4 regions of the Clostridium sp. LIBA-8841 genome follow, and region 1 is predicted to be linked to each of the others. Evidence: riboswitches for the same ligand, from Rfam matches in the RefSeq annotation. Region 1 holds a riboswitch; each other region holds the start of a gene.
The links. A riboswitch is a leader RNA that binds a small molecule or an ion and turns the genes downstream of it on or off. The one in region 1 is predicted to bind thiamine pyrophosphate.
Positions count from the first base shown of each region.

Region 2: another riboswitch for thiamine pyrophosphate. It lies ahead of thiT (energy-coupled thiamine transporter ThiT); the one in region 1 lies ahead of thiS (sulfur carrier protein ThiS).
Region 3: another riboswitch for thiamine pyrophosphate. It lies ahead of thiD (bifunctional hydroxymethylpyrimidine kinase/phosphomethylpyrimidine kinase); the one in region 1 lies ahead of thiS (sulfur carrier protein ThiS).
Region 4: another riboswitch for thiamine pyrophosphate. It lies ahead of thiC (phosphomethylpyrimidine synthase ThiC); the one in region 1 lies ahead of thiS (sulfur carrier protein ThiS).

Region 1 covers NZ_CM173488.1:2,630,379-2,638,581, forward strand. The annotation lists gene AC2A4K_RS11335 (ComEC/Rec2 family competence protein) at 310-1,173, shown strand; gene AC2A4K_RS11340 (DUF3783 domain-containing protein) at 1,219-1,647, opposite strand; gene AC2A4K_RS11345 (thiamine phosphate synthase) at 1,794-2,375, opposite strand; gene thiH (2-iminoacetate synthase ThiH) at 2,414-3,517, opposite strand; gene AC2A4K_RS11355 (thiazole synthase) at 3,530-4,294, opposite strand; gene thiF (sulfur carrier protein ThiS adenylyltransferase ThiF) at 4,472-5,287, opposite strand; gene thiS (sulfur carrier protein ThiS) at 5,374-5,568, opposite strand; TPP riboswitch at 5,692-5,795, opposite strand; gene AC2A4K_RS11370 (MFS transporter) at 5,842-7,542, opposite strand; gene AC2A4K_RS11375 (RelA/SpoT domain-containing protein) at 7,811-8,203, opposite strand, start outside.
Region 2 covers NZ_CM173488.1:2,325,697-2,333,899, forward strand. The annotation lists gene AC2A4K_RS10050 (sodium-dependent transporter) at 1-1,180, shown strand, start outside; gene AC2A4K_RS10055 (S8 family peptidase) at 1,261-3,099, shown strand; TPP riboswitch at 3,210-3,312, shown strand; gene thiT (energy-coupled thiamine transporter ThiT) at 3,403-4,098, shown strand; gene AC2A4K_RS10065 (pyridoxal phosphate-dependent aminotransferase) at 4,210-5,286, shown strand; gene cax (calcium/proton exchanger) at 5,429-6,475, opposite strand; gene AC2A4K_RS10075 (alkaline phosphatase family protein) at 6,854-8,140, opposite strand.
Region 3 covers NZ_CM173488.1:2,284,919-2,293,121, reverse strand. The annotation lists gene mglA (galactose/methyl galactoside ABC transporter ATP-binding protein MglA) at 1-1,026, opposite strand, end outside; gene mglB (galactose/glucose ABC transporter substrate-binding protein MglB) at 1,111-2,175, opposite strand; gene AC2A4K_RS09915 (LacI family DNA-binding transcriptional regulator) at 2,402-3,415, shown strand; gene AC2A4K_RS09910 (patatin-like phospholipase family protein) at 3,604-4,473, opposite strand; TPP riboswitch at 4,594-4,703, shown strand; gene thiD (bifunctional hydroxymethylpyrimidine kinase/phosphomethylpyrimidine kinase) at 4,778-5,572, shown strand; gene thiM (hydroxyethylthiazole kinase) at 5,584-6,381, shown strand; gene thiE (thiamine phosphate synthase) at 6,374-6,997, shown strand; gene recQ (DNA helicase RecQ) at 7,203-8,203, shown strand, end outside.
Region 4 covers NZ_CM173488.1:975,658-983,860, forward strand. The annotation lists gene AC2A4K_RS04140 (DUF4184 family protein) at 416-1,150, shown strand; gene AC2A4K_RS04145 (hypothetical protein) at 1,364-1,669, shown strand; gene AC2A4K_RS04150 (dUTP diphosphatase) at 1,969-2,619, shown strand; gene kduD (2-dehydro-3-deoxy-D-gluconate 5-dehydrogenase KduD) at 2,825-3,610, shown strand; TPP riboswitch at 3,754-3,858, shown strand; gene thiC (phosphomethylpyrimidine synthase ThiC) at 4,008-5,318, shown strand; gene AC2A4K_RS04165 (phosphoribosylformylglycinamidine synthase) at 5,558-8,203, shown strand, end outside.

The sequences.
Region 1 (8,203 bases):
AACATAACATTGTATTGATTACTTTTAGTAGAACATTAAAAATTTCATATTGCTAAACAACGAATAATTATTCACCAAATACTGTATATTTATATATGATGAACATTATATATAAATATACAGTAAAATGTGCTTTTAAAATAAATCATCTTCTTTAAAAAATTCCAAATTCAGTAAAAATATTTTTAATTTTATTAAAAAATTTACTCTTAATATAAATAATGTACATCTATTAAAATACATATTAAATTATAATTCTTATTGATGATTTTCTTTCTCATCAATATATAAAATTAAGGAGATTAGTACATGGATAAAAAGAAAAAAATAATCAGCTCAATTATTGGAATTATAATTGTTCTTATTGGTGGATATTTTGGAATAGATTTAACACAAAACTCTAAGTCACCTAATGATGAAAAGCTTATGATTTCATACATGGATGTTGGACAAGGGGATGCAGCTTATATAAATGTAAATGGAAATGATATTTTAATAGATGCTGGTCCAAGAAGCAATTCTAAAGAACTTCTTGAACAATTAAAAGCTAAGAATATTGATGACTTTGAACTAGTTATTGCAACCCATCCACACGAAGATCATATAGGGGGAATGGTTGACGTATTTAAAGAATACAAAGTTAAGAGCTTTTATTCTCCTAAGGTTACACATACAACTAAAACGTACGAAAATCTTGTTAAAGCAGTAAAAGATGAAGGATTAAAAATAAATGAACTAAAAGGTGGCATGGTTATAGACTTAGGAGATGGAGCTAATTTTGAAGTATTTACTCCTCAAAACTCAAATTATGAAGAACTTAATGACTATTCACCTATAATGAAATTAAACTTTGATAAAACATCTTATTTATTTACTGGTGATGCAGAAAAAATTGCTGAAAATGAAGCTCTAACTAAATATAAAGATTCTCTTGATTCTGATGTCATTAAATTTGGTCATCATGGTTCAAGTAGTTCATCAAGCTCTGCCTTCATTGAAGCTGTTTCTCCAAAGTATGGAATAATCAGCTGTGCTAAAGATAATAAATATGGACATCCTCACAGAGAAACTTTAGATATAATCAAAAAGTATAATATAAAAACTTTTAGAACTGATATAGATGGCGAAATAATATTGACTTCAGACGGAAAAAATATAGTATTTAACAAATAAAAAAAGACACTAGTTTTTAACTAGTGTCTTTTAATTCCTTATAATTTAAGCTTCTTCATGAGTAGTCATATCACCTGATTTTAAAGCTCTTCTTTCAGCTATTAAATTCTTAACTAAAACATCAATAGTCCAATTAATAGATGTTTCTGTAACCATTGCAACTAATGGTCTTTGTATTCCTACCTTTTTTAAGTTTTCTAAAAATATATGCACTTTTCCTGGAGCTGTAGCATTAAATATTATGGCTCTTTCCTTAACGCCTTCCCCTTCTTTGCTTTCCATTTTATCTTCTAATATATTCTTTATAGTTTCTTCTCCATTTTTAGAGCTTAAAACTATTTGATCTTTTATTCCCATTATTCTAGCAAAGTTTTGTATCTTTTTTAATTCTTTATTTCCAAAGTTATATAGAATTACACAACTTCTACCTTCTTGTTCACTTCTATCTGAAATATCTATTCTTTCAAATGACATAATTAATTCTCCTTTAATAACAAATTATAATTATTATTTAATATCAATTATATCATATTTAAATTAATAATTATATAATCTAAAATTATGTTTTAAATTAATACTAATTTTTAGCTAATCAAATATATTAAATTTTAAATTATCATTTAAATCTTATTGAAACTATTTAAACACTCCTCTATATTATTACTCAAAAATAAAAGAGACATACATGCAAAATCATCAGCACCAGCACATAAAACTTCCTTGAAATTCTCTTCATTTATTCCTCCTAAAGCCACTACAGTACAATTTACTTTTTCTCTAATTTCTTTTATGAACTTACTTCCTCTAGGAATTGCTCCAGGTTTACATTTAGTTTCAAAAATAGGAGACACGAGTATATAGCTTGCTCCTAATCTATCAGCCTCCATAGCCTCATTAATAGAATGAATAGATACTCCAACATCTAAGGATTTAATATTTTCTAAATTTCTCTTAAAATCATTAAAACTTAAATGAATGAACTTTTCTTTCAAGATATTTACTGCCTCAATATTAGAGTTTATTATTATCTTTGTCTCTTCAGAAACTAACTCTCTTATCTTCTTATATATCTTTATTAATTCATCTGTTTTTAAATCTTTCTCTCTTAAAATTATATTTTTAACACCATATTTACTTGACTTTTCTATAGTATTAAAATATTTTTCCTCACTTACTAAATTTCTATTTGTTATTAAAAACATATAAAATCACCATTTTACTTAAATATTACAAGTTTAATCTAGAATCTATGCCAATCCTTAAATATAGGTTGATATCCTTGACTCTTTATTAACTCTTTAACCTCACTTACAGAACTCTCATCATTTATATCAAATTGACTTGTTCCCTTTTCTTTCAAAGAATGTCCTCCAACAGCAGTAGAAACTCCAGCACTCATTTTACTTACTCCTAAAGGAATTAAATTCTTTCTAAAATTCTTCTCTTCTCTAGTCGAAATATTTATTCCCCCTTGGGGATCAAACAGCTTATAAGCTAAGAGTATTTGAACTAGTTCCCTATCATTAACTTCATTTAACTTTTTAAGCCCCCCTTCACAGGGTCTTATTCTTGGCAATGAATAACTTATGTCTATATAAGGATACTTATCTCTTAAATATCTTCCATGCATCGCTGTAAAGAAGGCATCAACTCTAAAATCAGCTAATCCTAATAATGCACCTATACTAATACTTCTCATTCCAGCCTTAGCTCCTCTCTCTGGAGCCTCTAACCTAAATTTATAGTTTTTCTTTGGTCCTGCTACATGAACCTTATCATATGTCTTTTCATCGTATGTCTCTTGATATACAGTAAGCCCTTCTGCGCCAGCTTCTACTGCTCTTTTATATCCTTCTTCTGTCATTGGATATATTTCAAGAGTTATAGACGGAAATTTCTCCTTTAAAGTTCTAATACTATCTTCTATATAATTTACTGGAGTATGATATTCACTTTCCCCAGTTAATATTAAAATGTGTTTAAAACCATCCTTTGAAATAGCTTCTCCCTCTTTTTCTATCTCTTCTTGGTTCAACTTCTTTCTACATATTTTATTTTCTACATTATACCCACAATATGAACATTTATTTATACAATAATTTGAGATATACATTGGTGTATATAGTAATATAGTTCTTCCAAAATATTTTAAAGAAAGTTCTCTTCCTTCTTGAGCCATTTCTTCTAAAACTTCTTCTCCTATTGGAGATATTAAATTAAGTAAATCCTCTGGGCTCTTATTTCTTTCATAAATACTTCTTAATACGTCCTCCCTTTTTACGGAATCAAAGTATCCATAAAAATCAAACTCTCTATATTTTTCTACTACATCATAAAAACTCAATTCAATCATCTCCTAATCTAAGAATCCAGTAAGTGGAGATGAAGCATTTCCAAATTTTGATTCTCTTCCCATTTTAGATTCATAGGCTAATCTGCCACCCTCTACTGCCATTTTAAAAGCTCTTGCCATATTTATAGGATTTTTAGAAGATGCTATGGCAGTATTAACTAAACATGCCGCCGCTCCCATTTCCATAGCCTCCATGGCTTGGGATGGTTTTCCTATTCCGGCATCAACTATAATAGGAATATCTAGTTCATCTATCATTATTTGAATTAGTTCCTTAGTTTTCAAACCTCTATTGCTTCCTATTGGGGCTCCCAGTGGCATTACAGCTGCTGCTCCTGCCTCTATTAACCTTCTACCTGCATAAAGATCTGGACACATATAAGGAAGTACAATAAAGCCTTCATCAGCCAATACTTTAGTTGCCTTTATAGTTTCTTCATTATCAGGAAGTAAATATTTAGAGTCTGATATAACTTCTATTTTTATCCAATTTCCACACCCCATAGCTCTTGCTATTCTAGCTATTCTAATAGCCTCCTCTGCATTAGTAGCTCCAGAAGTATTAGGTAATAATATTACATCCTTTGGTATGTTTTGAAGAATATCCTCTTCCTTATTATCTAGATCCACTCTTCTTAATGCTAAAGTTATAACTTGAGATCCACTTCCCTCTAATACATCTTTTATTATCTCATTTGAAGGATATTTACCACTTCCAACAAAAAGTCTATTTTTTATTTCTACTCCACCTATTATTAACTTGTCCATAAAAATTCCCCTTTTCTACTCTTTTTTGTAAATTTTTCAAAATCATATATGAAATTGTTAGTTAATAAAACTTATAATTATCACTAAATATATTTATAAACTCTTTTTAATTGGTTCTGTTTTAGACTAATGTTGATTTCTAGAAATCAAACTTCACTTAAAATATAACCTTTTAGTTTAGTCTTTCTTAACAAATTCTATTTTATTAACAGCTATATCTATAACTAAATTAGCCATATGATTTGCACATATAGAAACTCTAGGAGCCATTAGTCCACATCCCTCTTTAGCTTCATTTACTAAATCTCCACAAATATAAAATTTATCTGTTATCTTCTTTGTTTTTATTAAGTTTGAATCATAAAAACCTGCCATTCCTGAAGATGAAATTAAGTATTTTTCTTTCATATTACTTAAAACATAGTTTGCTAATAAAGCTTTATAATCTGGATTATCAAAGGCCTCTATTATTATGTCAGCTTCTTTTAAAATCTCCATATTATCCTCAGAAAGTTTAATATTTAAATCTTCTATTTTTATAAAAGGATTTATTCTCATTAAATTTCTTTTTAATGCAGACACCTTAAACTCTCCAATATCGTCAATATAATATTGCTGTCTATTTAGATTAGAAGGTTCTACTATATCAAAATCTACTAATCTTATATTTCCAACACCTAGTCTTGCTAGAGAAATAGCAATGTTAGATCCAAGCCCCCCACATCCAGCTATTAAAACCTTAAGTTTTTTAAGTTTTTCATGAATACCTGGTGTATGTCTTGAGACCATTAATTCTTCTAATTCCTCTTTCTTAGGCTTAATTCCTTTTTTAATAAAAACAACTCTATCTCCATCTTTTAACTCTTTATCTTCTCCAAGTGGAAATCCATTTAAAACTATAACATCAGCATCATTTAATTCTTTATCCCTTAAAGAATAGACTGTACAATTTTCTTCAACCTCTTTCCACTTTTCATTAATCTTTATCTTCATAAAGGCTCCTTATATCTTTTTCTCTTTTTTCTCTCTTTTACTTTCAACCAACTTTTATTTTCTTAAACTTCTTAAATTCTTATTAATCAACCTCCACCAACAAATGCAATAATCTCAATTATATCTTCATGATTTAATAAAATCTCATCATAACTACAAGAGTTAATTATCTCTTTGTTAAGTTCCACAACCACTCTATTTCTATTTACATTTAAACTTTCTAATAAATCAGAAACTGTATTAAGGTTTTCTTTATTTAATTTCTTTCCATTAACAATCATATCTTCACCTCTTTCCCTTTAAATACCGCTTTATACCAACAAAAAAAGGTTTAGCAATATTGCTAAACCTTTTAAAATATATTTTCTAATTAATCATAATAATATTTTCTAATATGAAAAATCACAACTTAAAATATACTTCCCTACGTTGGTATTAACCAAATCAGGTTATTAGAGTTAGGATATTAAATCCCTCTCAGCCTTTTACAGCACCCCTAGCAATATCTTAAAATTTATTTGTTTTATTCATCATAACTCAAAAAACATTTTTTATCAATTAGTTTTTTCCACGCTTTCCATTTTTTTATTTTTCATATTTATTAATTGCTTATTTAACATAAGTGTTAAAATTAATCCAACTAAAGCTATCATAGCACATGTTAAGAATAATTTAGTATATCCTGTATTCATTACTTGTTGGAATGTAGTTTCTATAGCATTTTTAGCCCCATCTAAGCTTTGCATATATGATTTTTGAATCATATCTATATTTACATGAGGATTATTAGCAAACTTGTCACCTAATGATGCAAATTGTGATTGCACCATATCCTTTATAATGCTGAATATATTAGTAACACTTGCATTTCCCATTGAATTTGCAACGTGTGAAGATCCTCCACCATTTGCCATAATATTTGACATTCCATCTACATGAGGCATAACTTTTTGTAATGCATCTGGTACTCTTCTTCCAGCATCTGATATAAAGTTAATAAGTATGTTTGGTGATACTGCAATACCTATAGATTTAACTAATGATACTGCTGATTGTCCAACTGTAGCTTCATTATCAGGTACTAAGCTAAGCATTAAGTAGTTTATTGGTGTTCCCATAGAAAATCCTAAACCAAATCCCATAATAGCTAATCCTATTATTAAGTTAACCATACTTGGATGTTTAGTTGTTATATACCCTTGATAAAGGTTTCCTATTATAACTAAACTCATACCTATTATTAATACCTTTTTAACACCTATTTTATCAATAAATTTACCACCTAAAGGTGCTGCTATACCTACAAATACTGCAAATATTGTAACTATATATCCACCACTACCCATAGGTGTTCTTAATATATTTTCACTAAATTGAGGAATGAATACTGTTGCCATTAATCCACATCCTACAACGAAACTTAATATTAAAGTTATCGCTATTTCCTTATTAGTAAAGTAGGATAAGTTTATTACTGGATCTTCTGCTTTCTTTTCTACCCAAACTAATACAGGAATTGATATTACAAATATTAAAAGATATGGCCAAACATCTAATGATTTTATTGAGTCCATAAAATCGTAGAATTTTAAGTTTGTAGCTCCATACATTAAAGATAAAATTAATACAGTTAATACTCCTGAACCTAATATATCTAACTTCTTAACTCCTTGTGCAGAAGTATTCTCTTCTAATTTAGTTGCTAAAAGTAATATTATTATACTTATTGGAACATTTACTAAGAATAAAAATCCCCAGTTTTTATCACCAAAAATAGAAAGTATTCCTGAACCTAAAGTTGGTCCAATTACTGTTGCGATTCCATATACTCCACCAATCATTCCTAAAGCTGAACCTCTTTTTTCAACTGGGAATGATGTTCCTATATAAGCTGTAGCTATTGGCATTATTCCACCACCACCTATAGCTTCTATTACTCTTGCACATAATAAGAATCCATAACTATTTACATAATCTGATACTCCACATAATAAAGAACCTAGTCCAAATAAAGTTATTGAGACCATGTACACTTTTTTTCTTCCGAACTTATCAGAAAGTTTTCCCATGATAGGCATTGATACTGCATATGCTAAGGTATATATTGTTATAACCCAAACACTGGCATCCTGTGAAACCTTTAATCCATCAGCTATTATATCTCTTGCTGGTGATACAATTCCTGAATCAATAGCCCCCATGAATATTCCTAGTAAGAAGACAGCCATAGTGATTCCAACTGATTTCTTTTTCATAATCGTCACCCTTTCTTAAACTATAAACTTGTCCTTACTATGCCTTTTATTAATATTATTTTTTAAATATTATTAATAAAAAACACAGTGAACTACGTTCATATTACTCCTTAAAGTTTATAAAATCAAAGAGTAAATTTCCCCAAATTCTTCTAAAATCCCAAACAAACAGTTATATTCCTTAACTTTATTAATAATTAATTAATATTTTGTTCATATATAATTTTAAAATAAAGCTACCTTAATTATTCATCAAGGTAGCTTTCTATTATTTCATTTGTTCAATATTTTCTTTTAATTTTCTTATTTCTTCATCTTTTTCTCTTAACTTACTTTCATAGTAATTATCCTTATTATCTAAACTATTATTCAACATATTGATTAATGAAGCCATTTCATCTGCACTTCCTACAATTCTATTAAAAAGCAATAGATTTGATTTTAATATTTCAGGTATTTCATTATGAGAATATCTAAGCCTATGGTCAATTTCCCCATATCCCTCTTCAAAAATAGTTCTTACTTGAATCTCTGCAATAACCTTTTGATTTGTTGGATAACACTCCACAAGATAATGAACAGACCTATACCCTGATTGTCTTGATATAACTTCAATACCTAAATTATCAAATATAGTTCTGTCATCTCCATCTCTTATATT
Region 2 (8,203 bases), 300 kb from region 1:
ATACTTCTTATTTGTTTTTATACTTGGAACTACAGGTCTTATGACAGAATTTGCATTTGGTAGAAAGTTTAAAGCTGGTTCATACACTGGTATAGTTGAATCTTTTAAAAGTAAATCATTAAAGGGAGGAAAATTCTTTGGAATGCTCCCACCTATAGGATTGATTGGAGTTTTTATATTTTACTCTATAGTTATAGGTTGGATTCTTAAATACTTTTTCTTAAGTTTAACTGGCTCTATTAATAATATTGATACTACTACTTACTTTAGTAACTTTGCTGGAACACCTAGTACAATATTTTGGTTTGCTTTAGCTATAATTTTAACTTTAATAATAGTTTCCTTAGGAGTAGGCCGTGGTATAGAAAAATTAAATAAAATAATTATGCCACTACTTCTTTTAATTTTTATAATTTTAACCATAAGATCTTTAACATTGCCAGGTTCTTTTGAAGGCGTTAAATATTTATTAGTTCCAAGATGGGAAAACTTATTTAAAATAGATACTTGGGTAATGGCTCTTGGACAAGCCTTTTTCACAGTTTCACTTAATGGATGTGGTATGGTCGTTTATGGTAGTTACATAAACGATAAATTTGATATTCCATCATCTGCAATCCAAACTGCTATATTTGATACTTTGGCTGCTCTTTTAGCATCCTTTATGATTATGCCAGCAGTATTTGCATATGGATTAAATCCATCATCAGGTCCATCTTTATTATTTATAACTCTACCAAAGGTATTTCAAGGTATGAATTTTGGCTCATTAATAAGCACATTATTTTTCCTTAGTGTAATATTTGCAGCTATTTCATCCTCTGTAAATATGTTAGAAGGTCCTGTTGAAGCTTTCATGGCACACTTTAAATCAAAAAGGGTAAAAACTTCAATTATAATTTCAGTACTTTGTTTCCTATGTGGAATACCTCTATCTTTAAATATGAGTATGTTTGATAGCTTTTCAAACCTTATTACAATAATAATTTCTCCTCTTTGTGCTTTATTAGTAGCTGTTGTATTCTATTATATTATTGGGGGCAAAAGTGTATTATTAGAAATCAATAAAGGAGCACATAAACCTCTTGGAAGTTGGTTCATTCCATTAGGTAAATATATATTTATTTTAGTTACTATACTAGTAATAATACTTGGAGTAATATACGGTGGAATAGGTTAAGTTTTTCTTTTAAAAAACAATAGAACTTAAAGACAGCTATAGAATAATATAAATATTATTAATATAAATTAGGAGTCTTTATGAAACAAAGCTTTTATAATAATCCAGATTTCATAAATTTGCTTGTAGAATATTTTGGTGATATTCAATCCGAAATAGAAAACATCCCCAACGCAAGTATTTATATTATAGATGAAAAAATTGCAATACTCTCTTTAAAAGAAAGTGATTTAGAAAACTTATTAAAAAAAATTCAACCTTTTATTCTTGCAGAATTAGGAACACTTTATACTTTAGAGAACACGTCCCCAGTTGAGGCTTCTTCTGCAATAACTTTTCACAGAAATCCTTATTTAACACTAACTGGAACTGATGTAATCATAGGAATGGTTGATACTGGAATTGATTACTTAAATAATGAATTTCTTCTGGAAGATGATACTACTAGAATTCTTTATTTATGGGACCAAACAATTGATACTGGAAAAGTTCCAGATAATATGCTTCATGGTAGTGAATATTCAAAAGAAGATATAAATAGAGCTATAACTCTCTTTAAAGAAGGAGGAGACCCATATACAATAGTTCCCTCAAGAGATGAAATTGGTCATGGCACAAAAATGGCATCCATAGCTGGTGGAAGAGGTCGCAATAGAGATTTTATAGGTGCTGCACCTAATTGCGATTTCATTATAGTTAAATTAGAACAAGCCTCTAAAAATTATGCCAACTTATTTTTTCCTCAAAACGATATACCAATGTATAGTAATACCGATATTATATTGGCTGTAAAATATTTATATGAAAAATCTATAAAGCTTCAAAAACCAATAGTGATATATATAGGGTTAGGAGGAAATCTAGGACCCCATTCCGGTGAAAGCAATTTAGAAAGATATATAAATAGAATTTCTACTAAAAGAGGCATAATAGTAGTTAGCTCAAGTGGTAATCAAGGAAACACAGATACTCATACCTCTAATATAATTCCTGGTACTGGCCTTGATAGCGTAATTGAAATAAGCGTTGGAAAAGAGCAAAAAGGACTAGTTTTACAAATTTATGGTAAAAAACCCGATAAATTCACTTTAAGCATAACTTCACCTTCTGGAGAATCAATAAAAAACATAACGGTATTTGATACCAAATTAGGTTTATTTGGATTATTTTATAAAATTAAATTTATATATGAAGGAACTTCAATGGAAGTAGCTTATGATTCTCCTGATGAATTTACAGGAGATGAATCCATCTTAATCCGTGCAGATAATATAGCAGAAGGTATTTGGAAATTTACTCTTACTGGCGAATATATAGTTTATGGCAAATACAATGCTTGGTTACTTCAAAGAGAATTGTTAGCTCCAGACACTAAGTTTTTAGCACCAACTAAGGAAACTACCTTAACAGAACCTGGAACATGTACAAATATAATCTGTACGGCCTATTATGACCAAAATAATAATGCTTTAGTATCTAGTTCTGGCCAAGGCTTTACAAGAAATGATATAATTCAACCTATTATAGCAGCTGGTGGAATTAATGCCATAGCAACAAAGCCTGGTGGTGGAGCTTCTCTAGTCTCTGGTGGAAGTGTAGCTGCTGCTGTTACTGCTGGATGCTGTGCTATCCTCCTTCAATGGAGTATTGTAGATGGTAATAACCCAACAATGTACGCTCCAAAACTTCAAACTTATTTAATTAGAGGAGCTAGAAAAAGACCAAATGATATATATCCTAACCGAAATCTAGGGTATGGTATTTTAGATGTAGTTGGAACCGTAAATAGTCTGAGACTAGGTTCTTTCGGTAGAGGTTATTCACCAAACAGAAATCTTAATGAAGATCTTTTAAGTAAAAATGATGATTCAACAGAAACCTTTAATGTGAATAATTTATTCATAAGAATTCCAAAGTAAATTTTTTGTTTGCTTTTTAATATTTCTTAACCTAAGGTAAACTTTTTGTTTACTTTTTAATATTTCTTGACCTAAGAATAATTAGCGTATAAAATAAACTTAGAATTATTTTCATGTGCTAGGGGTGCCTTTAGGCTGAGAGATGATAATTATCATTAACCCTCAACACCTGATCTGGTTAATTCCAGCGTAGGGAAGCGTTTAGGGCTGTATTTAAACCGGATCTATGTTTAGATTCGGTTTTTTTATTTACATTCTTTAGACTCTCTAAGCACACTTAAAGTTTAAGGAGGGGTTTAAACTATGATGTCATTTTCACAAATAATAAATGACTTTATACAAAGTTTTTCATCAATTAATTTAGGAGGAAATTTAAAGGAGATTTTAACTAATCCACTAACAATACTCACTTTAATTGGATTCCTAATAATATTAGTTTTACTTATAAAAGCTAAAGATATAAAATTTGATGCTAAAATGCTTACAACTATAGGGATTGCTTTAGCTCTTACAGCTGTATTAAACATGCTAAAGATATATAAATTTCCTCAAGGCGGAGGAATTACATTAGGTAGTATGATTCCTATAATACTTATTGCTTATGCTTATGGTCCATTAGTTGGAATGCTTACTGGATTTTTATTCGGTATAATTTCCTTATTCATAGATCCATATATACTTCATCCTGTTCAAGTGTTATTTGATTATCCTTTACCATATATGGCTTTAGGAGTAGCAGGATTCTTTAAAAATCATAGAATTTTTGGAGCCACAGTTGCAATATTCCTAAAATTTGTAGCACACTTTATTTCTGGAGTTGTTTTCTTTGGAACATTTGCTCCTGAAGGAATGTCTCCAATTCTATATTCATTTTTAATAAATGGTTCTTTAATAGGTATTGATGGTTTAATCTGTATAGTAATATTAAGCGTTCTACCTATTAATAGACTTATTAAAGCCATACAATCTAAAAGCATAACAAGCAAATATGCAGCTTAAAATAAAAAAGGTCTAGATTTTTATAAAAATCTAGACCTTTTTATTTTTTTCTTAAAGAATTATACTATAATTATAAAATAAAAAGTTAAATCAACTTAGGAGGTACTACTTATGAGTATTAATCATGGAGCTAATTTATTTGATTTATCAAGTAAGTTAGGCTTAAATAAAACAGATATTAAAGACTTTAGTTCAAATATAAATCCCTTTGGCGCATCTAAAAAAGCTAAAAATGCTATTCTAGAAAACATTGATATGGTTTCTATGTACCCTGATCCTAAATATACGGCTTTAAAAGAAGCTATTTCAGAATACTGTAATTGTAAAAAAGAAAATATTATAGTGGGAAGTGGTGCTACAGAATTAATCTCTTCTTTTATAAGCATTATTAATCCTAAAAAAGCATTGTTACTCTCCCCTTCCTATTCAGAATATGAAAGTGAACTTGAAAAAATAAATTGTGAAATAGTTAAGTTTTTCTCAAAAGAAGAAGACGACTTTAAAATAGATGTACATAAATTAATAAATTCTATAAATTCTTCAAATTATGACTTAGTTATAATCTGTAACCCTAATAATCCTACAGGTTTTGCTTTTTCAAAAGATGAAATTTCTTCTTTACTAAAAAATACTTCTACTATATTTATGGTAGATGAAACATATGTTGAGTTTACAGAACCTGAAATATATTCTTCTACTCCTCTTGTAGATAACTTTTCTAATCTTTTTGTAATTAGAGGGACTTCTAAGTTTTTCTCAACACCTGGAATAAGATTGGGCTATGGACTTATTTCTAATAAAAAAATAAAAGAAGAAATGCTTGAAAAGCTTGATTTATGGAATATAAATATTTTTGCCACAACAATGGGAGAAATTATGTTTAAAGATAAGGAATACATAACTTCAAATACTTCTAAGTTAAAAGAAGAGAGAGACTTCCTATTTAAAGAACTAAGTTCCATAGAAGATTTAAAAGTTTATGAAAGCTACAGTAATTTTATTCTTTGCAAAATTACTTCTAAAAAGCTTACTGCCACAGAGCTTTACAATAAGCTTTTAGAAAAAGGGTTAATAATAAGAAACTGTTCTTCTTTTGAAGGATTAAACGAATATTTCTTTAGAGTGTGCGTATTAAAACCTGAAGATAATAAGCTTCTTATAGAAAATCTTAAAAATTTATTTTTATAATTTTATTAAAATGAAGAAGATGTTGTATCGAAATAACTTTTAATACAACATCTTCTCTCTTAAAATTAGACTATAATATATAAAGTCATCCTTTTTAAACATAGCCTAAAAGTAACTCATTTTATATAATTATCCTTTTAATTTAAACAATCATAAACATAGCTGCTATTATTAAATAAACTGCTAAGAGTTGAACACCTTCAAGCCAGTTAGATTCTCCATCACTGACAACTCTATTAGCTATAAATACAGAAACGATTAATGCAACTAATTCAAAAGCATTAAATATTATGCTCATAGGTTTAAATATAAGACTTAAAAATATTAATACTGGAGCTACAAATAAAATAACTTGTAAACTTGAACCTATAGCTATTTCAACTGCAACATCCATTTTATTTTTCATTGCCATTATAATTGCTGTACTATGTTCAGCAGCATTTCCTATTATAGGTATTAAAATTATACCTACAAAAAGTTCGCTTAATCCAAGACTTTCTGTCATTGGCTCTACTGCTCCTACTAAAAATTCACTTTCTATAGCTATTATTACTGTAGCTACAATAAGTACTGTTATGGCTTTTTTTAATGACCATTTAGCTTCCCCTTCTTCCTCATCCTGCTCTACAGCATAAATATCTTTATGAGTGAAAAATGAGAATATTAAACTTAATATGTATATAGCAAACATTACTACAGCAACTATTACACTTATGCTTTCATATTTTGTGTTTAAAAATTCTGGTTTTATTGTGTGCATAAATATAGCAGGAATAGTTAATCCAATAACAGCAAATAATAGCATACTTGAACTAGTCTCCATTACTTTTTTATTAAAACTTTGAGTTTTATACTTTAATCCTCCTGCTAACATACTAGCACCTAATACTAATAATATGTTCCCTATTACAGATCCTGCAATAGAAGCCTTAACAACATCGAATAATCCATCCTTTAAAGCAAAAAATGATATTATAAGCTCTGTAGCATTTCCAAAAGTAGCATTTAAAAAACCTCCTAATTTAGGGCCTGTATAAAATGATATCTCCTCAGTAGCCTCTCCCATAAGTCCTGCTAAAGGGACTATTGCTAAAGCAGATAATATAAACATAAGTGTTGGTGAAAAGTGCATAAACTCTCCTATAATACTTATAGGAATAAATATTAAAAACCACTTTAGTATTTTCATGTTTTGTCCTCCTAATATTAATAATAATTTTTACCAAAAACAATTATATCATTTTTGTTAATCAAATTAATAGTTTATTATCAATTTATTCGTTTAATATATTTAAAATACTAAAGCAAAAGTTCCGTAAAATATTATATATGTACTAAATTCTATACTTATCTTTGTAAATTAATTTAATTTTTATTATAAAAATCCTTATTTTTCTTTAAAATAAAAAAAACGCTATTATAAGCGTTCTTTTAATTAACTACATATCTACATTATGAAATAATTTTTGGCAATAATTTTTCTACTATTTTAAAATATCATAATTTTGCGACAATTTCAACAATTTTATTTAATTAATTATTTTCTCCAAGTTATAAAAAAAAATTCTTAAATATCCAATATTCTTTCTTCAATTACTCCATCTGCATTTTTAAAGTCAAAACCCAATATTTTCCCTAAGGTAGGACCATGATTTATTAACTTACCTTTCTCTAAAACTACCCCTGATTTTACTCCTCTTCCAAAGGCTAAGAAGAAAGTTTCATAATTCTTTTTCTTAGGTGAATATCCATGAACCGCTTTATAGGTATGTTTATTGTGTATATTCTTAGTATCTTCAACAACAATTCCCTCATATTCATTAGAGAAATAATATCCTCTACTAGCTTCTACCATAAAATCACACTGGTCATTTGCTCCAGCCTTAATAGTTTCTTCTCTATTTAATATAAATTCTAAAGCACCTGTCTCCTTAAGTTCCTCTAAAACTTTTAGACACTTTTTATTTTCTTCATTACTATTCTTATCATTTAAATAAATATATGCTGATCCTCCACATTCTCTAGAAATAGCTTTAATTTCTTTAAGATTTCCGTTTTTAAACTCGATTAAATCTGCCTTCTTAAAAGCACTATTAAGGCGTATTACTTTATTAGTATCTATAGCACTATGATCTCCTAATAATATTAGAGTTGTATCTTCATATATGCCAGCTTCCTTTAAACACTCTATTATCTCTCCAACTCTAATGTCATGTCTCTTTAAAGCATCTATTGCTTCTAAACTTCCATAACCATAATCATGTCTATGAGAGTCTACATCTATTAAATGAATCATTGTTAAATTTGGCTTGTATTTCTTTATTGTTTCTTTAGCGCATTCTGTAACAAAATTATCTAAATAAGGTTCTTTAGTTCCTTTTCTAAGAGAACCAAACTTTTTATTCATTGTAAATTGATATGCTTTACTTCCAGCTAAAGCTGACATAATTATTTGATTATGCCAAGGTTTAGTTTCAAATATCTCAGGCATGTTATAATCTATTTTCATTTTTCCAGTTACTGGCCAAACTACTGAAGCTGTTGTAAGTCCATTCTTTTTAGCTAATTCAAATAAAGTTTCTCCCTTTATTTTATTTCCATACCAATTCCAATTTGGATTTTTGTCCTTAAACTTCAATACAGTATTGTTAGTTATGCCATGATTAACTGGATATCTTCCTGTTATAATAGATACATGTGCTGGATATGTTAAAGATGGATATATTGTCTCTACATTCTTTATAAGCGCACCATTTTTTATCAATTTAGATATGTTAGGTAAATCCTTCATTATTTCAATATCCTTTGAAGATACTGCATCTAAAGATATGACTACCATATATTTATTTTTCATCTTAATTGCCATCTCCTGTTCTTACTAAATTATTTCAAATCTTTTATCATTTGTATGAATATA
Region 3 (8,203 bases), 350 kb from region 1:
TTGTCTTCTTTCCTCTGTAACAAGAGCAAATCCATTTTGCATAGCCTTAAAAGGTTTACTGTTATCCACCTTTTTACCGTGAAGAATTATGTTACCAGAAGCTACTTCTCTAAGACCAAAAATTGTTTCTAAAGTTTCAGTTCTTTTAGCACCTACAAGACCAGCAATTCCTAAAATTTCTCCCTTTCTAAGTTTGAATGAAACATTATTAAGTTGATTTTTAGTGTCACTAAGATTATTTACTTCTAAAATAGTTTCCTTTGGAGTATGAGTCTTAGCAGGGAATCTATCTGTAAGTTCGCGACCAACCATAAGTTTTATTATTAAGTCCATAGTTAAATTGGAAGCTTTTTCAGTAGAAATCCACTTACCATCTCTCATTATGGTAACTTCATCAGATATTTCTAATATTTCTTCCATCTTATGAGAGATATAGATTATACTTATATCTTGGGCTCTAAGTTTATTTATTATTCTAAATAAATGGCCAACTTCTTTTTCAGTTAGGGAAGAGGTAGGCTCGTCCATTACTATTATTTTTGAGTTATATGAAACTGCCTTAGCGATTTCAACCATTTGCATTTGAGATACAGATAGAGTAGAGACCTTTGCTTTAGGATCTACATCTATATCTAAATCTTTAAAGATCTTTGATGTTTCTTCATACATTTTCTTTTCATCTATAAAAAGCCCTTTTTTAGGGTATCTACCAAGCCAAAGGTTGTCCATAACATTTCTTTCTCTAACTTGATTAAGTTCTTGGTGAACCATTGATACACCATTATCTAAGGCGTGTTTTGAGTTTCTAAATAATATTTTTTTGCCAGAAATAAATATTTCTCCCGCATCAGGATGGTAAATACCAAATAAACATTTCATTAGAGTTGATTTACCAGCACCGTTTTCCCCCATTAAAGCATGAACAGAACCTTTTTTTACTTTTAATGTGACATTGTCTAGTGCTTTAACCCCAGGGAATTCCTTAGAAATATTTTTCATTTCTAACAGGTTTGAAGATTCTTTCATCTTTTTATACCTCCTGTTTTTTATTAAGGGAGACAGAGTTTTTTGTCTCCCTAATTATTGATAGTTATTGTGCAAGAATCTTCATTATTTATAAGAGTCTTCAGCAACGTTTATATTGTCCTTAGTTATACCTACATAAGGAACACGAATTGATTTCTTATTATCAACTTTCCAATCAGTTCCTTCTGTTATATCTTTTCCATCAACTAGATTCATACAAGCATCCATTAAAGCTTGAGCTTGGTTTTTGGCATCGTTTAATACTGTACCTGCCATTTTACCAGCTTTAATTTTATCTAAAGCTTCAGGAATAGCATCAACACCATAGATTGGAACAAATTTTTCTGAAGTTCCATCTAAATAACCTGCTTTTTCAAGAGAAGAAATAGCACCTAAAGCCATTCCATCGTTGTTACAAATTACAACTTCGATATCGTCACCATATTTAGAAACCCAAGCATCCATTTTTTCAGTTGCTTTAGTTGAGTCCCACATAGCTGTATCCATTGCTAATTCTTCAGTTTCTATACCAGCTTCATTTATAGTTTGTATAGAAAATTTAGTACGTGCTTCTGCATCAGGATGTCCTGGTTCTCCTTTTAGCATTACATATTGAATTTTTCCATCTCCGTTTTTATCCCATGAAGGATTAGCTTTCCAACCTTCTGTTATTACTTCCCCTTGAATTATTCCAGACTCCTCAGAAGTTGTACCTACATACCAAGCTTTATCATAGCTTTGCATAGCAGTCTCATCAGGTTCTTTGTTAAAGAATACTACTGGTAAATCATCTGCTTTAGCTTTGTCTATTACAGTAGGAGCTGACTTAGGATCAACTAAGTTTATTGCAAGTATGTTAACTCCTTTAGCTATCATAGTATCTATTTGCTCCATTTGCTTAGCTTGGTTGTTTTGAGAATCATTCATTAATAATTCTGCTTTTCCATCAGCAAGCTTTTCTATATTTCTACGTTGGTATGACATAAAGTTATCTTCGAAGCTGTAGATTGTAGCTCCTATCTTTAAGGAATCGTTTTCTTTGGCTCCATCACTAGATGATCCAGTAGAACCTGAACCTCCACCACAACCAACTAAAGTACCCATAGTTAAAGCTGAAATTAAAATTAATGCTAAACCTTTCTTTTTCATAAAAATCCTCCCTATATTTACCCTAAATTTTTAAAGTTATTGTAATTTAATACAATATTACCATATATAGGAATAAAAGGAAAGAGTTTTTTATGGAAAAAATAATGAAAAAAAGTAATTTTTTTAGTAAATATATTTATTAAATTTATATATTATGTGAAATAAATATTAGAAAATTTTACTAAAAGAATATATAATAGACTTAAGAAAGTTAAGGAGTGATGATGTGGCTACAATTAAAGATATTGCAAAAGGTGCTGGAGTTTCAATAGCTACTGTATCTAGAGTTTTAAACTTAGATGAAACACTTAATGTGTCTGAAGAAACAAGAAAAAAAGTAATGGAAATAGCTGAGGAATTAAATTATTTAACAGTAAAAGAGAGAAAAAATAAAATTAAAAACTATACTATAGGAATAGTCTATTGGTACACAGAAATACAAGAGTTAAATGATCCATATTTTCTTTCAATAAGAATGGCCGTTGAAAAGAAATGTAGTGAAGAAAAAATTAAGTTTAAACCTATAGATTTTCAAAAGATTATTAATGAAGGTACTAAAGAATATACAGATTTAGATGGTATCTTAGCTATTGGAATATTTGGAGAAAAGGAAATAGAATTAATGGAGAAACTATCTAAAAATATAGTTTTTGTAGATTCTTCTCCAGAAGAGTGGAAGTATGATTCTGTTGTGGTGGATTTTAAGTACGGAGTTAAAATAGCTTTAGAATATTTGACTTCTTTAGGTCATAAGAAAATTGGATATTTAGGTGGAGAATCTATTATTCATAATAGCAATGAATCCTTAAGAAAAATAAATTATAGAGAAAAAACTTTTAAGGAATATATGGAAGATATAAAAGGATATAAGGAGGAGTGGGTTTTAAAGGGACGGTTTTTACCTGAGGATGGTTATGAGCTTATGAAAAAAGTTTTAAAAGAAAAGAATTTGCCCACGGCTTTCTTTATTGCAAGTGATCCTATGGCCATAGGAGCTTATAAAGCTATATCTGAGGCTGGACTTAAAATACCAGAGGATATAAGCATAGTTGGCTTTGATGATATATGTACGGCTAAGTTCTTAAATCCTTCACTAACAACCATAAAGGTGTACACAGAATATATGGGGAATGTTGCAGTAGATACACTTTTAGAGAGAATGAGGACAGGAAGAGAGATGTCTAAAAAAATAGTTTTACCTGTTAAGCTTATTGTAAGAGATAGTTGTAGAAAACTTTAAAAAATAATTTAAGTTTTTAACTAAAAGAGACTATATCAGAACTTAAAATAATAGAACTTATAGATTATATGAAGAAGATAGTTATAAATTTTTTAGAAAACTGAGTAATTTTCAGAATATATCCATAAGTTCTACTTTAAGTTAAGTCTGACATAGTCTTTTTTATTTAAATCTAAATTAAGTAAAAATTAGTATTCACCTAAGACAGAATCTATTGTAAAAAATAAAGCTTTAATTTTTTCTAAGTTTTTTATGCAGGCGTTATAACCGGCATTATAAGCTTTTTCTAATTTACAGACATCTTTTTCAAAGCTTTCAATTGATTCTTCTTCAGAAGGTCTGATTATTAATGCTTTTCCATCCCTTTCTAATTCTTCACAAAACTTTACTGTATCATTATATTTAATATGTCTTGTTAAAAAAGAATCCTTTAATTTAGGATATTTACGTCCAACTATTTTAGATGCTAATTTATTACTTTTCCCTAAAGTTTTTTTATAGTTCTTAGGACGAGTAAGAATAATTAAATGCTTTTCGTTCCCATCTTCTAAGGCCTTTTTTATTGGGATTGGATCTAAAAGTCCTCCATCATAATACTCGTTTCCATTGATTTTTATTGATGGGAAAAGTAATGGAATTGCACAGGTGGCTCTTAAGGCCATATATTTTTCATCCTTAATTTTGCCATCTAAGTATTCTGTTTTCCCTGTGTTAGCATTAGTGACTCCAATTAAAACTTTTCCCTTATAATTTGAAAGTGCATTAAAATCATAAGGGAAGAGTTTGTTTGCTAATTCATCAAAGACAAAATCTAAACCAAAAATGCTTCTACATTTAAAAAAGTTAGAAACACCTAAATAGCGTTTGTCATTTCTATATTTTTTTAATATTTCAATATTTCTTCCTTTTTGATTAGAAAAATAGGAAAAACCATTAGTTATTCCTGCTGATACTCCAATGCAATATGGAAAGATTATATTGTTATCAAGAAGAGCATCCATAACCCCTGCACTGAAAATAGGACGTAAAGTTCCTCCTTCTAAAACTAAACTAACCATAAAAATATCCTCCTAAAATTGATATATTTAAAATTATAATCCTTAACTTAAAAAATATCAAAAAAAGACATGTTGAAAAAGAAGAATGAGTATGGTATCATTTGGATTAGAAAATATCATAAAAATAGCTAGGGGGGCCAGTAGTGTCTGGCTGAGATTAGAAATTAAATTTCTTGACCCTTTAACCTGATCTGGTTAATACCAGCGTAGGGAAGCCTGAGACAAGTATATTTTAATTGATTTTAAAGCATATATAGCCTTTGGGCTATATATGCTTTTTTATTTTAAAAAAGGAGAGAAAAATATGACTAAATTATTTAATGCATTAACGATTGCAGGATCTGATAGTTCTGGAGGAGCGGGAATACAGGCTGATATAAAATCATTCTCTGCCAATGGAGTATATGGAATGAGCATAATAACTGCCATAACTGCTCAAAGTACTCAAGGAGTTTTTGGAATAATGGATGTTACTCCTGAAATTATAGAAAAACAAATAGATGTTATTTTTGATGATATAGAAGTTGATGCTATAAAGATAGGTATGGTGTCTAAGATTGAATCAATAGAAGCAATAAGTAATGCTTTAGGAAGAGTAGAAAACTTGCCACAAATAGTTTTAGACCCTGTTATGATTTCAAAAAGTGGATTTAAGCTTTTATCAGATGATGCAAAAAATACTTTAATAGATAAATTAATACCACTAGCTACTTTAATAACTCCAAATTTACCAGAAGCGGAAGAGTTATTAGGTAGAGAAATAATTACAATAGAAGATATGAAAAAGGCTGCTATTGATATTAAAAAAATGGGAGCTAAAAATGTCTTAATTAAAGGAGGACATTTAGAGGGAGAAGCTACAGATCTTCTGTATGATGGCGAAAACTTTATTCTTTTTGAACAAGATAGAATAAATACAAAACATACTCATGGAACAGGATGTACTTTATCATCAGCTATTACAGCTAATTTATCAAAGGGAATGAATATACCTGATGCAGTTAAAAGTGGAAAAGAATATATTACAGGAGCTATAAAAAATGGCTTTAAACTTGGAAAAGGTGTTGGGCCAACACATCATTTCTATAAATTTTATTAGGAGGAATAATAATGGGAATTTTAAAAAGAGAAAATCCTTTAATACACATGATAACAAACTACGTTACAGTTAATGACTTAGCTCAAGTAACTATTAACTATGGTGGATTGCCTCTTATGGCTACACATCATGAGGAGCTAGAAGAAATAACAGGAATGGCTAATGGATTATTAGTTAATATAGGAACTTTAGAACCTTATCAAATGGAATCATCAATGACTTCTATGAGAATAGCAAGAGAAAAAGGAATTCCTTCTGTTTTAGATCCAGTAGGTGTACAAGCTTCTAAGCTTAGAAAAGATTTTGCAAAAAGGTTGATATTAGAGGGAGAACCTTCACTTGTAAAGGGAAATTTAGCTGAAATAAAAACTCTTATAGGAGAAACATCAAAGTCAATAGGAATAGATTCTTTTAATGATACCTTAAGTGAAAATACAAAAAATAAAATAAAAGAATATGCAAAGGAAAGAAATTTAATAATAGTTGTTTCTGGTGTATGTGATTTCATAACTAATGGGAAGGATGGAGCCATTGTTAAAAATGGAACTTATAAAATGAGCAAAATAACAGGAACAGGATGTATGCTAGGAGCCTTATTAACCATAGCTTTAAGTTTTTATGATGATAAAGCTTTAAGATTTAAAGAAGTTGTTAAAGCAGTAGCAGCATGGGGGATATGCGGAGAAATAGCTGAGGAAAGATTAGGAGAAAAAGAGGGGATAATGACTTTTAAACATAATCTTCTAGATGAGCTTTCAATGATTAGTGATGAAGTAATAAAAGAAAGAGAGAAGGTTTATTATGAGTAATTCATACTGTAAAAAATTATACTTAGTAACTGACTATAGGATTCCTTTTAATGAACTTTTAGAAAAGACTAAGGAAGCCTTAATTGGAGGAGTATCTATTGTTCAATATAGAGCGAAGAATAAAGACACTAAGGAAATGTGTAAAGAAGCTAAGGCTTTAAAAAAACTTTGCAATGACTTTGGAGCAATTTTTTTAGTAAATGATAGAATTGATGTGGCATTAGCAGTAAAAGCTCATGGTGTTCATATAGGACAAGATGATATGGATGTGTCTATAGCAAGAGAAATAATGCCAAAGGATGCTATTATAGGTGTTACAGTTCACAATAAAGAAGAGGCCTTAAAAGCAATAGAAGATGGAGCTGATAACTTAGGAGTTGGGGCTTTATTTTCAACCAATAGCAAAGATGATGCAATCTTAATGACATTAGAAACTTTAAGAGAAATAAGAGAAGTTTCTTCTATACCTCTATATGGTATTGGAGGTATAACTCCTTATAATTTAAGTCAGGATATTTTAGAGAATTTAGAAGGGGTTGCAGTTATATCAGCATTATTAAATAGCGAAGATATAATTGAGAAGAGCAAAGAGTTTTTAAAGGTGCTTAGTAGATAGGAAAACTTGAATATTAAAATAAAAATATGAAATAATCAAAAGAGGTTCTTTAATTTTAGAGCCTCTTTTTCTTGAGTTTTATTTTAGGTGAATGTTGATTTTTGTTTAGAGTTTATTTTATAGTATAATATTCATAATTAAGAATTTATTTTGATGGTAAAATTTAATCTAATAAGTTAGATTTAGTAAGGATTTTAGGAAAAAAATGAGAAAAGCATTTGAAATATTAAATAATATTTTTGGATATAAAGAGTTTAGAAAAGGGCAACAAGAAGTAATTGAGAAGATTTTAAGTGGGATGGATGTATTTTGTATATTACCTACTGGAGGTGGAAAATCTTTATGCTATGAAATACCTGCTTATATTTTGAGTGGAGTAACTTTAGTTGTTTCTCCATTAATATCCCTAATGAAGGATCAAGTTGATAATTTAAATTCTTTAGGGATTAAGGCAGCATATATAAGTGGTGGAAATGATTTTGAAGAAGTTAAAAGGATAATGGGAAGTTTTATAAAAGGTGAAATAAAACTTCTTTATGTTTCACCAGAGCGTTTAGAAAATAAGTATTTTTTAGAAAATATAGAAAAAGCTAATATTATTCAAGTAGTAGTAGATGAGGCACATTGTGTTTCAATGTGGGGGCATGATTTTAGAAAAAGTTATAGCAAAATAAAACCCTTTATAAATAAATTAAGAAAAAGGCCAATTGTTACAGCATTTACAGCAACAGCAACAGAAATGGTTATGAAAGATTCCATAGAACTATTAGGTCTTAAAGACCCTTTTGTTTATAAGGGAAGTTTCACTAGGGATAATTTAGAAATAAATATCTTAAAAGAAGTAGATAAATTAGAGAGTATAAGTGAGATTATAAGTGAGCATGAAGAAGAGTCAGGAATAATATATTGTTCTACTAAAAATGAGGTTGAAGAACTTTATAAAAATATGATTTATAGAGGTAAAAGCGTAGGTAAGTATCATGGCTCTTTAAAGAATAAGGAAAAGAATTATTATCAAGAGGAATTTTTAAATGATAATTTTAAGGTTATGATTGCTACAAATGCTTTTGGAATGGGAATAGATAAGCCTGATGTTAAGTTTATAATACATTCAACTTTCCCAAAGAGTATAGAAAATTATTATCAAGAAATAGGTCGTGGAGGAAGAGATGGAAGTTTAGCTAAGTGTTATCTTCTCTATTCAGA
Region 4 (8,203 bases), 1.7 Mb from region 1:
GTATATCATAAATTTTCATGTTAAAATATTATTTAGTCTTTCGTTACATAATACCCATGTTCTTTACTTATAACCTATTTTCAGAGAGGTATCACATATTAAGATTCATTTAAAACATAGTCTAAATTAAAAATGAAATTGACTAGAGAAAAAGAATTGATTCTGTTACCTTCTAATGTTATATTTTTCTTTTTAATGATTTAATCAAAGGAATTAGTATATAGAATTTGATTTTTTATAATTATAATAGCTATAGATATTATTATGTGTTTAGGAAGAAGGAGGCAGTTTTAAAATAAGTATAAAAACAATTCAATTGGATATTAATAGATTGAAAGCAAATTATTAATCATTTTTAGGACACTCTTTATGTGTTATAATAGGATAACATTTAACATATGAGGGGGGACTAGGTATGCCTTTTACGCTGGCACATCCAGCAGCTGTGCTTTGCTTGAAAAATAAGAGATTTAATTTTACAGCTTTAGTTTTAGGGAGTATGGCACCTGATTTTTTATACTTTTTAAATTTTAGACCTTATGGTAATTTAGGACATGAGATTTTAGGCTTTTTTATATTAAATTTACCCCTATGTATTTTATTAGCTTATTTTTTTCAAAATTTTATAAAGAGCCCATTAATAAGTCATTTACCAAGACCATTTGATGGATGGTATGGATACTTGAGAACAGAACAATTTGGTTTACATTCTTGGAAAGAGGGGCTTGTTTTTATATATTCAGCTTTATTAGGAATGGTAACTCATATAATATGGGATGCTTTTACTCATAAAACAGGTTTTTTTGTTGAACATATTTCTTTTCTTCAAAAAAAGGTGTTAACTTTAGGAGATTATAATGTTTATGGATATAGTTTATTACAACATGGAAGCACTTTAATTGGAATAATTATAGTTTTATGGTTTCTTTATGAAATTAGAGATAATAGAAATAGAATTTTATGGGGGCATAAAAGTTTTAAGGAAAAATTAATTTATGATTTAATAGTGATTTGTGTTACTGTGCTAGTTTTATTTTTAAGTTATGTAGTCTTTAAATATTTCAATATGAGTTATGGAATAGGCAATTTAGTAATAGCAATTATAAATGGAATTTTCATCGGGATTATTATTGCTACATTTAAAAATTAAATTATATATCATTTATTATTAAAAAAGTTAAGTAGATATAAGAACTTTAATCTATTTAACTTTTTATTATTTTATATAAAAATTGAGTATTCAACTAAAAAATAAATTAGATATTTAATTAGTTATTTAATTTTTAATCATAGTAGAGTTCACTTAAAGTTGTGTTAAATGGTATAATATAGCTATTAAAGATCAATTGAAAGGAACGAGAGTATGGATAAAATTCTTTTAATACAAAACATATTAGAAGCATTGGTATTTGTTGTGTCAGCAATTTTTTTTGCAGTTATATATGGATTTATTGATAAAAAATATAAATTATCAGACAAAATTTTTGGAGCTTTTAAAATGAATCCTAAGAGAGAATGGATTGTTCATGTTATTATAGCTCTTATATTGATTGTAGTTGTTTATTACTTAGGAGCCTATGTATTTAAAATATCTGGATTAATAATTATTGGTATAATAGGAGCGATTGCTGGAATTGGTATCTATAATTCAAATAGAAATAATTTTTAAAATTAAATATTACAAGATAGAAGAGCAGAATTAATTTAAAGTCTGTTCTCTTTTATTTTGTATATTAAGATGAAAGTAATAAAAAATACTATTTTTATTCACTTAAGATAAAGTATATATTTAAAAATTTATAGTTAATTATGAATTAATATAAGTAAAATGTTGCAAATGTAAGCTAAAGGAAAATATATTAATAAAATGTTAATAAAAAGCCTCTGCTTTGAGAATTTAAAGAATTTAAGTGTTTGTGAATATATAGAAAGTAAAATATACTTTTACTAAAGATGGAGGTGAGTTTAATGGCTGGTGAACAAAGAATTAGAGATGTTTATATTGAATATCAAAATGGTGGAGAGACTCCTAAATATGAGACACCATTAGCCGCTGGAGCAGATGTTTTTGCAGCTAAAGATATGGTTATAAGACCTTTTGAAAAAGTGGCAATTCCATTAGATTTAAAGTTTGCAATTCCTGATAATATGGAACTTCAAATTAGAGCTAGAAGTGGACTTTCTTTAAGAACAAATCTGAAAATTTCAAACTCAATAGGAACTATTGATGCTGATTCAGTTAGCAATATATCAGTAATTTTAGAGAATAATTATAATATAGCTAATCTTCCTTATGAAATAGCTAATGATATAAGTATATTAGATGACTTAAAAAATAATTATACAGAGGTAAGATTAAGTGAATATTTAGAGTCGAAAGGACATGATTTAAGTTCTTATGAAGAAGAAGGAAAGAGAGCTTATAAAAAGTTATTAAAAACATATATTTATTTAGATAAGAATGGAAATCCATATGGAAGTATATATATAAAAAAAGGAAATAGAATTGCCCAAATGGTTTTAGCTAAATATTATAAGGCTAACTTTATAGAAACTGATGATGTTTCAAAATTCAAAAGTGTAAATAGAGGTGGCGGATTTGGTCACACAGGTTTCTAAATATTTTTGATTAATTTGTAGATAAGATTTAAATTATAATATATTAAAAAGACGGAATATAAGAAAGTTTTAGAATGAGATAACAACTTATTCTAAAGCTTTTTTATTTTATTAATTTTAATTATATTCACAAGAAGTTGAAAATGTTTTCTGTAAGAGGTAGTATAAAATATGAATAAGTTTTAAAACTTTCAAAGGGGTTGAGATTGTGAATAGTTTAAGTGATTTTTCAATGGATTATTTTTCATTACATGGAAAGGTAGCTATGGTTACTGGTGGAAATAAAGGTATAGGACAGGCTATTTCTGTTGCTTTAGCAAAGGCTGGAGCGGATTTGTGTATAGTGGTTCATAGTGAAAAAGATTTAGATGAAACAAGAAAATTAATAGAAAAAGAAAGAAGAAGGGTTGAATTTATTCAAGCTGATTTAGAAGAGAAAACTGATGTTATAAAAGTTATTGAAGAGAGTAAAAAGCTTTTTGGGAAAATAGATATTTTAGTTAATAATGCAGGTACCATAAAAAGAAATAGTTTATTTGAATATACTGATGAAGATTGGCAATTCGTCTTAGATGTTAACTTAAATAGTGTTTATTATTTAAGTAAAGAGATAGCAAAAACTATGGTAAAAAATAGACATGGTAAAATAATAAATATAGCTTCAATGCTTTCATTCCAAGGAGGTAAATATGTTCCAGCTTATACTGCAAGTAAGCATGCAGTAGCAGGACTAACAAAATCCTTTGCTAATGAACTAGCTGAATTTGGAGTAAATGTAAATGCTATTGCACCAGGCTATATAAAAACGGCTAATACAGAAGAATTAACTTTAAATGCTAGTAGAAATTCAGAGATATTATCAAGGATACCAGCAGGTAGATGGGGAGAGCCTTTTGATTTGATGGGAGCTGTAATATTCTTAGCAAGTAGAGCATCAGATTATATGGATGGACATATTTTAGCTGTTGATGGAGGATGGTTAGCTAGATAAGTGACTTGCAAAAAGTTGATGATGAAACCTATAATAAGTTTAAACAATTACTAAATTTTAGTGCATAATTACTTGTTTTTATAAATTTACTTGAAATTATAAAATTTTAATAGTATAATTTAGAAAAAAAGTAAATATTTAATCGTAAGTGCTAGGGGTGCATTTTATATGCTGAGAGGATAATAGCTATCTAACCCTTAAAACCTGATGTAGTTAGTACTACCGTAGGGAAGCATAAACTGTTGTTTATTTATATTTATGCTAAAAATTTGTATAAGTATATCTATATAAGTGTTTATTAAGCTTGCCTTATGGCAAGCTTTTATTTTTTATAAAAAACTAGGATCCTATATTAATTTAACTGCGCAGTTAAAAAATTAAAATAAGGAGAACTAATATGAATTACACAACTCAAATGGATGCTGCTAAAAGAGGCATAATAACAAAGGAAATGCAAGTGGTTGCAGAAAAAGAAGGTATTAATGTTCAAACTTTAATGAATTTAATGGCTGAGGGAAAAGTTGTAATACCAGCTAATAAAAAACATAAGAGCATAAGTGCAGAAGGTGTTGGACAAGGGTTAAGAACTAAAATAAATGTTAATCTAGGAATTTCAAAGGATTATGCCAATATAGAATTAGAGTTAGAAAAGGTTAAAAAAGCCATAGAAATGAATGCAGAATCCATAATGGATTTAAGTAACTATGGTAAAACTTATGATTTTAGGAAAAGACTTGTTGAGATATCTACAGCTATGATAGGAACTGTACCAATGTATGATGTAGTTGGGTTCTATGATAAAGAACTTAAGGATATAACTATTGATGAATTTTTTGAGGTTGTAGAGAAACATGCAAAAGATGGAGTAGATTTTGTTACTATACATGCTGGATTAAATAGAGAAGCAGTTGAAACTTTTAGAAGAAATAAAAGATTGACTAATATAGTTTCTAGAGGAGGATCTCTCCTTTTTGCATGGATGGAATTAAATAATAGAGAAAACCCTTTCTATGAATATTTTGATAGATTATTAGATATATGTGAAAAGTATGATTTAACCTTAAGTTTAGGTGATGCTTGTAGACCTGGTTCAATAGCTGATTCAACTGATGCTATACAAATAAAAGAGTTAATTACTCTTGGAGAGTTGACAAAAAGAGCTTGGGAAAGAAATATTCAAGTAATAATAGAGGGACCTGGGCATATGGCAATGAATGAAATAGAAGCTAATGTTTTATTAGAGAAAAAATTATGCCATGGAGCACCATTTTATGTTTTAGGCCCAATAGTAACTGATATAGCACCAGGGTATGATCATATAACGAGTTCCATAGGAGGAGCTATGGCAGCTTCTTATGGAGCAGATTTTCTTTGCTATGTAACACCAGCAGAACATTTAAGACTTCCTAATTTAGAAGATGTAAGGGAGGGAATAGTTGCTTCAAAGATAGCAGCACATGCGGCAGATATAGCAAAAGGAATCCTAGGAGTAAGAGAGAGGGATAATAAAATGAGTGAGGCTAGGAAAAGATTAGATTGGGATGAGATGTTTTCTTTAGCCATAGACAGTGAAAAAGCAATTAGGTATAGAAAAGAATCGAATCCTGAACATAAAGATAGTTGTACAATGTGTGGGAAAATGTGTTCTATAAGAAATATGAATAAGATTCTAGAGGGAAAAGATATAAATCTTTTAAGAGAAGATTAAAAATATTGGAGATATATTAAAAGGAAGATTATTCTAAACTTTTAATATATCTCTATTTTTATGATTAAATACGAATTATTTTGGAATATAAATGATAAAAAGATGATTAAATATATTAAAAACCGAACGTTTAAATAAATTTAATTATTGACAATACGTATTTATAATGATATTCTCTATTTAACGAATGATTAATATTTAATCATAAATAATGTTCGTGTTTTGAATGGGGGATTAAAATGTCTGGTATTAGAATGGTATTTGTAGAAAAAAAGGCTGGTTTTAATGTTGAAAGTCAGATATTACTTAAAGATTTTAAAGATAACTTAAGAGTCGAAGCTTTAGAGGATATAAGAGTTTTAAATAAGTACATACTAGGAAATATGGAAGAAGAGCAGTATATAAGGACTGTAAATACTATTTTGTCAGAAGCTCCAGTAGATAGAGTTTATGAAGAAAATTTTGAAATAGGACAAGATGAAAATGCTTTTGGTGTTGAATATTTACCAGGACAGTATGATCAAAGAGCTGATTCAGCTTCAGAGTGTATAATGCTTCTTACTGAGGAAGCAAAAGTTCCTGTTAAATCATCAAAAATCATTGTTTTAAAAGGTGATTTAAATGATGAAGAGATAGATAGGATAAAAGCTTATTATATTAATCCTGTTGATTCAAGAGAAGTAGATCCATTATCAAAAGTTTTAGAAGATAACTTAGATGAACCTAAGGGCGTTGAAGTTTTAAATGGATTTTTGAATCTAACTGAGGAGGAACTTAAAAACTTTCATATAGAAAATTCTTTAGCTATGAGTTTAGAAGATTTAAAAATGATAAGAGATTATTTTAAATCAGAAGATAGAAATCCAACAATAACTGAGATTAAAGTTATTGATACTTATTGGTCAGATCATTGTAGACATACAACTTTTGAAACAATAATTAGAGATGTTGAAATAGAAGAAGGTCAATATTCAGAACCTATTAAAAAAGCTTATGAAGATTATAGAAATTCAAGAGCGTATGTTTATGAAGATAAGTTAGAGACTAGAGATATTAAATTAATGGATTTAGCTACTATAGCAATGAAAGAACTAAGAAAAAGAGGAAAACTTGATGACTTAGATGTTTCAGATGAAATAAATGCTTGTTCTATAAACATAGAGATAGAAACAAATAATGGAACTGAAAAATATCTTTTAATGTTTAAAAATGAGACACATAATCACCCAACGGAAATAGAGCCTTTTGGAGGCGCGGCAACTTGTTTAGGAGGAGCTATTAGAGATCCACTTTCAGGAAGAAGTTATGTCTACCAAGCTATGAGAGTTACAGGCGCAGCAGATCCAACAGCTGGAATTGAAGAAACTTTAAAGGGAAAGTTACCTCAAAGAAAAATAACCTTAGGAGCTGCACATGGATATAGTTCATATGGAAATCAAATTGGACTTGCAACAGGACAAGTAGCAGAGATTTATCATCCAAATTATGCTGCTAAGAGAATGGAAGTTGGAGCAGTAATAGCAGCTGCACCAAAAGAGAATGTTGTAAGACTTGAACCTTCAAAGGGAGATATTGTAATACTTCTTGGAGGAAGAACAGGAAGAGATGGTATTGGAGGAGCCACTGGTTCTTCAAAGGAACATACAGAGGAATCAATAAATCAATGTGGAGCAGAGGTTCAAAAGGGGAATGCTCCAACAGAGAGAAAAATTCAGAGACTTTTTAGAAATAAAGAAGTAGCTCAAATGATAAAGAGATGTAATGATTTCGGAGCTGGTGGAGTATCAGTAGCCATTGGAGAATTATGTAGAGGTATTGATATAGATTTAAATAAGGTTCCTAAAAAATATGCGGGACTAGATGGAACAGAACTTGCAATATCAGAATCTCAAGAAAGAATGGCAGTTGTTGTTGAAGCTAAGAATGCCAAGAGATTTATAGAACTTTCAGAAGAAGAAAATCTAGAATCTACAATTGTAGCGGAAGTTACAGATACAGATAGATTGAGAATGATGTGGAAAGACAAAACAATTGTTGATATAAAGAGGACTTTTTTAGATACAAATGGGGCAAAACAAGAGATTTCTTTAAAGGTAAAATCACCAAGTGATTATCCATACGAAGTTAAAAATTGTGATGTTAAAGAAGAATGGTTAAAATCACTAAGAAATTTAAATATTTGTAGTCAAAAAGGATTAATTGAGAGATTTGATTCAACTATAGGCGGAGGAACAGTTCTTATGCCTCTAGGTGGAAAATATCAATTAACACCAGCAGAGGGGATGGCTGCTAAGATTCCGGTTTTAGGAGGAGAAAGTAAAGAAGCTTCCCTAATGACATATGGATTTAATCCTTATTTAGGAGTATGGAGCCCATTCCACATGGCATTTTATTCAGTTATTGAATCAGTAACAAAAATAGCTGCTATGGGAGGAGATTATAAAAAGGTTAGATTAACCTTCCAAGAATACTTTGAAAAGTTATTAAAGGATAAAGAAAAATGGGGTAAGCCTTTTGCAGCTTTACTAGGAGCTTATAAAGCTCAAATGGATTTAGGATTACCAGCAATTGGTGGAAAAGATTCAATGTCAGGAAGTTTTGGAGACTTAAATGTTCCACCAACTTTAGTTTCATTTGCAGTAGGACTTGAAAATGCTTCAAGAGTTATTTCACCTGAGTTTAAGAATATAGGATCAACTTTAGTTCTTGTGAAGAGTGAAAGATTAGAAGATGGAACTTTAAATATGGAAGAATTCAAAAATAACTTAGAAAAGCTTTATGAATTAATAGGACAAGAAAAAGTAATTTCAGCATATTCTCTTAAGTTTGGAGGAGTATCAGAAGGAATTACTAAGATGTCATTAGGAAATAAAATTGGGGCAGAA